One region of the Bacillus sp. mrc49 genome, then DNA from elsewhere that is predicted to be linked to it. Evidence: predicted binding sites of a transcription regulator. Region 1 holds the regulator's gene; the other holds the start of a gene.
The links. Region 1 encodes NrdR, which represses ribonucleotide reductase genes. Its sites were predicted from a motif close to AACACNATATATNGTGTT; they were not measured.

Region 1 (3,434 bases):
GCATAAAGACTTAAGACGCGCCCGTGCCGCAGCGGAAAGCATCATTCCGACGACGACAGGAGCTGCAAAAGCGATCTCCCTCGTGCTGCCTCAATTAAAAGGCAAGCTTCACGGAATGGCCATCCGCGTACCTACACCTAACGTGTCCTTGGTCGACCTTGTTGTGGACTTAAACCGAGATGTCACCATCGATGACGTGAACCAAGCATTCATCGATGCCTCGGAAAATGAACTGAAAGGCATATTGGAGTTCACGACGGAACCACTGGTTTCCTGTGACTTCAAAACCAATCCGCATTCCGCCATCATCGATGGGCTGACAACGATGATGATTGGCGATAGGAAAGTGAAGGTCCTAGCTTGGTATGACAATGAATGGGGTTACTCCAACCGCGTAGTCGACCTGGTGAAATTGGTGGCATCCGAATTGAAAAAAACAGCAGAAGTTGAATTATCAGTAAAATGATCCTTTTAGGATTTTATCGTGTACCATTTGTGAAGGACATATAAAAAGGGCTAAGTAACTTGAAGGAGGTGCTGTCTGCAATTTGCAGGCGGCATCTTTTTTAGGTTCCGCTGTCTTTCGATCATGGATGGAACGATCGAGGTACAGTTACTCGCGAGTTTAGTCTTTGCATTGAATTTGAGCCGGAGTTTTCACGCAGAGTGGGGAGGGGGTGCGATACTCCTGCGGGTAAATAGTCAAGGGGAGATGCCGAAAGCATAAACGCAGAGGATAGGGAGCGCATGCAGTGCAATGGAACGTTCTTAAGCGATAGGTAATAGAGGTGTTACTTAACGTTACGGTCTGCATGATAGACTTTTTTTTGCCCTTTTTTTCAACAGTTTCATATATTTCCTAGCGGTTATGAGCGGCAGCAATAAACTGGAGTGAAGGCAATCTGGCTTTCTTGAACTTCGATTTGGCCATTCGTAAATGCAGTTTATCTTTCCGAAACTTCAAATTTGCAGTTGCAAAAAAAATTCAAACAATATATACTATGAATCGTGAACTTCTTCAAATGAGGTTTGCATGATGGCTACTTAAAGGGTTAGGACCTCTTTGGACTAACTTTCCCCCGTGGTAGTTATCAGAACTAATTTTAATCATTGTAAGGGGGAAGCTTAATATGGAAACAGCTTACACTATGGAAACAATGGGTAGACATGTCATTTCTGAACTTTGGGGTTGTGACTTTGAAAAACTGAACAATATCGATTTGATTGAAAAGATTTTTGTTGATGCTGCTTTGAAATCAGGTGCAGAGGTACGTGAAGTTGCCTTTCACAAGTTTGCTCCACAAGGAGTCAGCGGGGTTGTCATCATTTCTGAGTCTCATTTGACGATTCACAGTTTTCCAGAACACGGCTATGCGAGCATCGATGTCTATACATGCGGTAACTTGGATCCGAATATTGCGGCAGATTATATTGCAGAAGCTTTAAATGCGCAAACACGTGAAAATATCGAATTACCACGTGGATTAGGTCCGGTACAAATGAAAAAAACCAATATAAGTGCCCTATAAAAAACACGTATACACAGAGATGCCATGGGTGCATCTCTTTTTTAATTGCAATGATCCAGCCGTTTCTGACGGTGTGAAAAATAAAGGCAAGAAGCGGCTGCAGCCTTCAAGTTACACTTTTTACTTGTACTGGCCGTTCCTTTTAATATAAGATTGAGCTAGAAGATAATTTTACTTGGGGAACATTTAGATAGGGGAGTCCTACATAAAATACGGAGCTGATAATGATGAAATGCCCATCATGTCAATATAACGGAACAAGAGTGCTCGATTCCAGGCCTGTCGATGAAAGCAAATCGATTCGACGTCGCCGTGAATGCGAGGCATGCGGTTTTCGATTCACGACATTTGAAAAGGTGGAGGAAACACCGCTTATTGTAGTCAAAAAGGGCGGGACACGGGAAGAGTTCAGTCGTGATAAAATCCTGCGTGGCTTGATCAGGGCTTGCGAAAAACGGCCGGTTCCCTTGAAAGAGCTAGAGCAAATTACCAGTTATGTAGAGAAGGAACTACGCAACCAGGGCATATCGGAAGTGAAGAGCGACAATGTCGGCGAGATGGTGATGGACAAGCTGGCTGAAGTCGATGAGGTTGCCTATGTAAGGTTCGCATCCGTCTATCGGCAATTTAAAGATATCAATGTCTTTATCGATGAACTGAAGGATTTGATTAATAAAGAAAGAAAGCAGAGCTGAAGATTCACTTTGGCTCTTTTTTCACTACATCTTTTGAAAGGTTTGAATGGAGATGTCAATGCATTGGCAAGAATTGCTCCCAGCAGATTCATACTTGGTCTCATCTGCGGGGCTGCTTCATGATTATGATCGGAAAATATTGACCCGACTATATCAACCTCTTATTGGACCTATTTGCATTAGCCTATACATGACGCTGTGGAGTGAGCTGGAGGAAAACAGGCTATGGGCGGAAACCTCCTCTCATTATCAATTGATGAATACCATCGGACTGAAGTTAGGTGACATTTACGAAGCGCGTCTATTACTTGAGGGAATCGGCTTGCTGAATGTATATAAGCAAACGAAAAACGATTCGAAGGAATTCATCTATGAATTGAACCCGCCGCTGTCACCGCAGCAGTTTTTCACGGACGGGATGCTGAATATCTACCTATACAAAAAAATCGGCAAAGCGCAATTCAATCGGTTAAAGCGATTCTTTTGTGATGATCAGATCCTGACAGATCAATATGACAGGGTGACGAAGTCTTTTGCGGAGGTCTTCTCATCGGATCATTTGGACTCTTTATATGTAACGGATGAAGCGAAAAATGAATGGAAACCGATGCCCGAACAGCGTTTCATCGACCGGGCGGAGGGGGTCGAGCCTTCGGGGTTCGATAGCCTATTTGATTTTGAGCTGTTATTTGCCGGGATTAAATCCTCGATCGTCCCCAAAAAGGCCTTTACGCCGAAAATTAAAAGCACGATTGCCAAACTTGCTTTTTTATATGGCATCGATCCGCTCGAAATGCAAAAACTAGTCATGGATGCCGTTTCATTGGATGATGAGATCGATGAGGAGAGTCTCCGAAAAGCGGCAAGGGATTGGTATCAAATCGAACGGCAGGCTGACATGCCATCCCTTGTCAATCGGGTGCAGCCGGTTCGTGAACGGACACAAAAAGCGGAACCGAAAACGCAGGAACAAGAGCTGATCCGCCATTTGGAAACCATTTCACCACGCGAGCGCCTTATGCAATTGTCCGGCGGTGCGGAACCATCAAGCGGGGATTTGAAGGTTGTGGAAGGCGTGATGATCAATCAAAAGCTCAATCCGGGTGTCGTCAATGTCCTGATTGAATATGTCATGCTCAAAACGGATATGAAATTCACGAAGGGCTATGTGGAAAAGCTGGCTGGCCATTGGGCGCGGCTGAAGGTTTCC
Region 2 (3,434 bases), on a different contig from region 1:
CGCCTTTTAGGTGATAAAGTTCCCTGTACCCTTTTTTGTATAGCATGGCCGCAGCTCTTCCGCTGATGATTTCGCTTTGGGCATACAAGTATACGGGCTTGTCCTGCCTAATCTCCACCAATCGGGTTTTCATTTGCGTCATTGGGATGTTCCGTGCTCCTAAGATATGACCATTATCAAATTCATTCGGTTCCCGCACGTCGATTAGCTGCACTTTTCTGTAGTTGGCGATAAATTCGTCTTGTGTCAATGTTTTAACGATTTTACGCTGGCGGTACCAATTAAAAAGTGAATACACAATAACCGCTCCTAAGATGATGAGCAGTGTATATAATATTTCCAAGCATAAAAACTCCCTTCTACCTTAACGATTACAGACAATCCTTATTATATAATTGCTTTACCCAATAATCAAAAAGAATTTTCAGCAATTTCGGCATCAATCTCAATGGCACTTCCTTTTTTAGAGGGATAAAGTCTGTTAAACTACTACATGTGAGTTTTTTATGGGGATGACGGACTTACCGAGATAAAGTCTATTTGAAATGAGGGGTAAGGATGATGAAAGAAAAATGGGGATTTATAGATTCAGGATATTGTTCACCAGCCTTTAATATGGCGTTGGACGAAGCACTGTTGAACTGGCAAAGCAAGGGGGAGATTCCTCCCATCATACGCTTTTACGGATGGGATCCGGCGACATTGTCGATTGGTTATTTCCAGAAGGCAAAAGCGGAAATCGATATTGAGGAAGTCAAACGGCAAGGTCTTGGATTTGTGCGCAGACCAACCGGGGGACGGGCGGTCCTGCATGAACATGAATTGACATATAGCGTAATCGTGCCGGAATCCTATCCAGGCATGCCGAGCACTGTCACCGAAGCATATCGGGTTATTTCAGAAGGCATATTAATGGGGTTTAGGAACCTGGGCTTGGATGCTTACTTTGCAGTGCCTCGAACCGATCTGGAGAAAGCGGCATTAAAGGCGCCGAAGTCCTCCGTCTGCTTCGATGCCCCAAGCTGGTATGAACTTGTCGTGGAGGGCAGGAAGGTTGCCGGCAGCGCACAAACGAGGCAAAAGGGAGTCATCCTTCAGCACGGTGCAATATTACTTGAACTTGATGATGAAAAACTGTTTAGTGTATTTAAATTTTCCAATGACAGGGTTAAAGAAAGAATGCAAAAAAACCTGAAAAATAAAGCAGTGGCGATAAATGACATTGCTGGTAGGAAAATCGGCATACCGGAAGCGAAAGTTGCTTTCGAAAAAGGGTTTGCAGAAGGATTGTCCATTGATTTAGAGCCATACACGCTCTCTGAAAAGCAAATGCTGGAAGTGAAGGCCATCGCAGAAAGTAAATATGAAAGCGATGAATGGAATTTCATGAGATGAAAAAGGTATGATGGGCTTGGATAATAAAAAAGTTTTTTCAGATTTGTTTGACCAAATAGGCTTTTCCTTGATGGGATAAGACCTTAAAGGAATGGAAAAAAAGCAAGGCTCAAATTAATTGAAATCTGATGAAAAATTATTGTAAATCGACATTTTCCTCCCTTTTGCTAACTATATTAATTGATTCATCGTTTGACAAAATAAAAAGTTAACTAAAAAAACACAATATATAGTGGTTGGAATATTTAATGGTACACTATATGTTGATATTTGAGTTTCGCTATGATAAATTTATAGTACTTGTTTAAGCGAAACGGACATGTAAGGCTACATATAGATTTTTGCGTCAGCAAGGACGGATTTTGAAACAGATAAAGGAGAGGGAATTATGTCGGTTGTAATAAAAGATGCTCTAAAGGTTGATCTAGAAAGGTTGAATAAGGATATTTCTTTATTTCCCCAGGTTCACCCCGTAACCGCTGATATGAAAATGACGCATAAGGGTGTATCCCGTCTAGTCATGCTTGACCGCTATTCTTTTAAGGATACTGAAAAAATCACGCTCTCGGCAGGCGATTTTGTGGTGCTGACAATTAAGGAAGATCCGAAATTCCCGGCAAGGGGTCTCGGCTACATCGTTGAAATAGATTGGGAAACGAAAAAAGCCAAGGTATTGGTGGACGATGAATTCCGCGGCGTATTGGATAATCCGGAAGAAGTGGAGACGGGGATCGTAAACCGCCCGCTGGATATCATTGAAAAGCCGTTAGAAATATTTTATGAGCAAATCGCGAAACGTAATGCAACGGGACTGGCTTCAGTTGAAACAACGGAAGAAAAAAGGACGGAATGGTTCAATAAATTCTATCAAGAATTGAAAAACCTTAATTTCGTACCAGCAGGACGCGTATTATATGGTGCAGGTTCCAATACGGACGTTACGTATTTCAACTGCTACGTAATGCCTTTCGTACCGGATTCGCGTGAAGGCATTTCCGAGCATCGGAAACAGGTGATGGAGATCATGAGCCGCGGAGGCGGAGTAGGAACGAACGGTTCGACACTTCGTCCAAGAAACACACTGGCAAAAGGGGTCAATGGAAAATCCTCTGGTTCGGTTTCATGGCTTGATGATATTGCGAAATTGACACATCTTGTTGAGCAGGGCGGCAGCAGACGCGGTGCACAAATGATCATGCTTGCTGATTGGCACCCCGATATTGCGGAATTCATCATTTCTAAAATGCAAAATCCACGGATCCTTCGTTACCTGGTGGAAAACACGAAAGATGAAGCCATCAAGAAATATGCGACCGATAAGCTGAAGTTCACTGCGCATACCGAACAGGAAATGGCCATGTATCAAGGTATCATCAATTATAAAGAGATTCCTGGCCTAGGCGGGTTTAACGAGAAAATGATTAAAGATGCAGAGGACAAACTCCGTACGGGCGGAACCTACAGCGTTCATAATCCTGATTTTCTTACGGGCGCCAACATTTCGATCTGTTTGACGAAGGAATTCATGGAAGCGGCAGAACGAGACGAAGAGTATGAATTACGCTTCCCTGACGTGGAAAGCTATAATTCCGAAGAAATGGCAGTATATAATGAAGAATGGCATAAAGTCGGCGATGTTCGTGAATGGGAGAAAATGGGTCATAAAGTCCGGGTCTACCGTAAAATCCGCGCTAAAGAACTTTGGAACTTGATTAACATTTGTGCGACATATTCTGCTGAACCCGGCATTTTCTTCATCGATAATGCCAATGAAATGACAAATGCGAAGGCTTATGGTCAACAGGTCGTTGCCACGAATCCATGTGGAGAACAGCCATTGGCCCCATATTCAGTATGTAACCTTGCGGCTGTCAATCTGGCTGAAATGGCTGATAAAGACAATAAAACCGTCGATTTCGAGAAGCTTAAAGTAACGGTGGAAGTCGGTGTGCGCATGCAGGACAATGTCATTGACGCCACTCCTTATTTCTTGGATGAAAACAAAAAACAAGCCCTTGGCGAGAGACGGGTAGGCCTTG

Region 2: CVN76_RS13235 (vitamin B12-dependent ribonucleotide reductase) is a predicted target of NrdR. The motif match lies at 1,615-1,632, and genes of this name have one in related genera.

The regions. Positions count from the first base shown of each region.
Region 1 covers NZ_PHNG01000725.1:1,006-4,439, forward strand. Annotated here, with positions in the region: gene CVN76_RS21020 (glyceraldehyde-3-phosphate dehydrogenase) at 1-466, shown strand, start outside; gene speD (adenosylmethionine decarboxylase) at 1,149-1,529, shown strand; gene nrdR (transcriptional regulator NrdR) at 1,757-2,224, shown strand; gene CVN76_RS21035 (replication initiation and membrane attachment family protein) at 2,283-3,434, shown strand, end outside.
Region 2 covers NZ_PHNG01000689.1:46,426-49,859, reverse strand. Annotated here, with positions in the region: gene CVN76_RS13245 (rhodanese-like domain-containing protein) at 1-343, opposite strand, end outside; gene CVN76_RS13240 (lipoate--protein ligase family protein) at 559-1,395, shown strand; gene CVN76_RS13235 (vitamin B12-dependent ribonucleotide reductase) at 1,784-3,434, shown strand, end outside.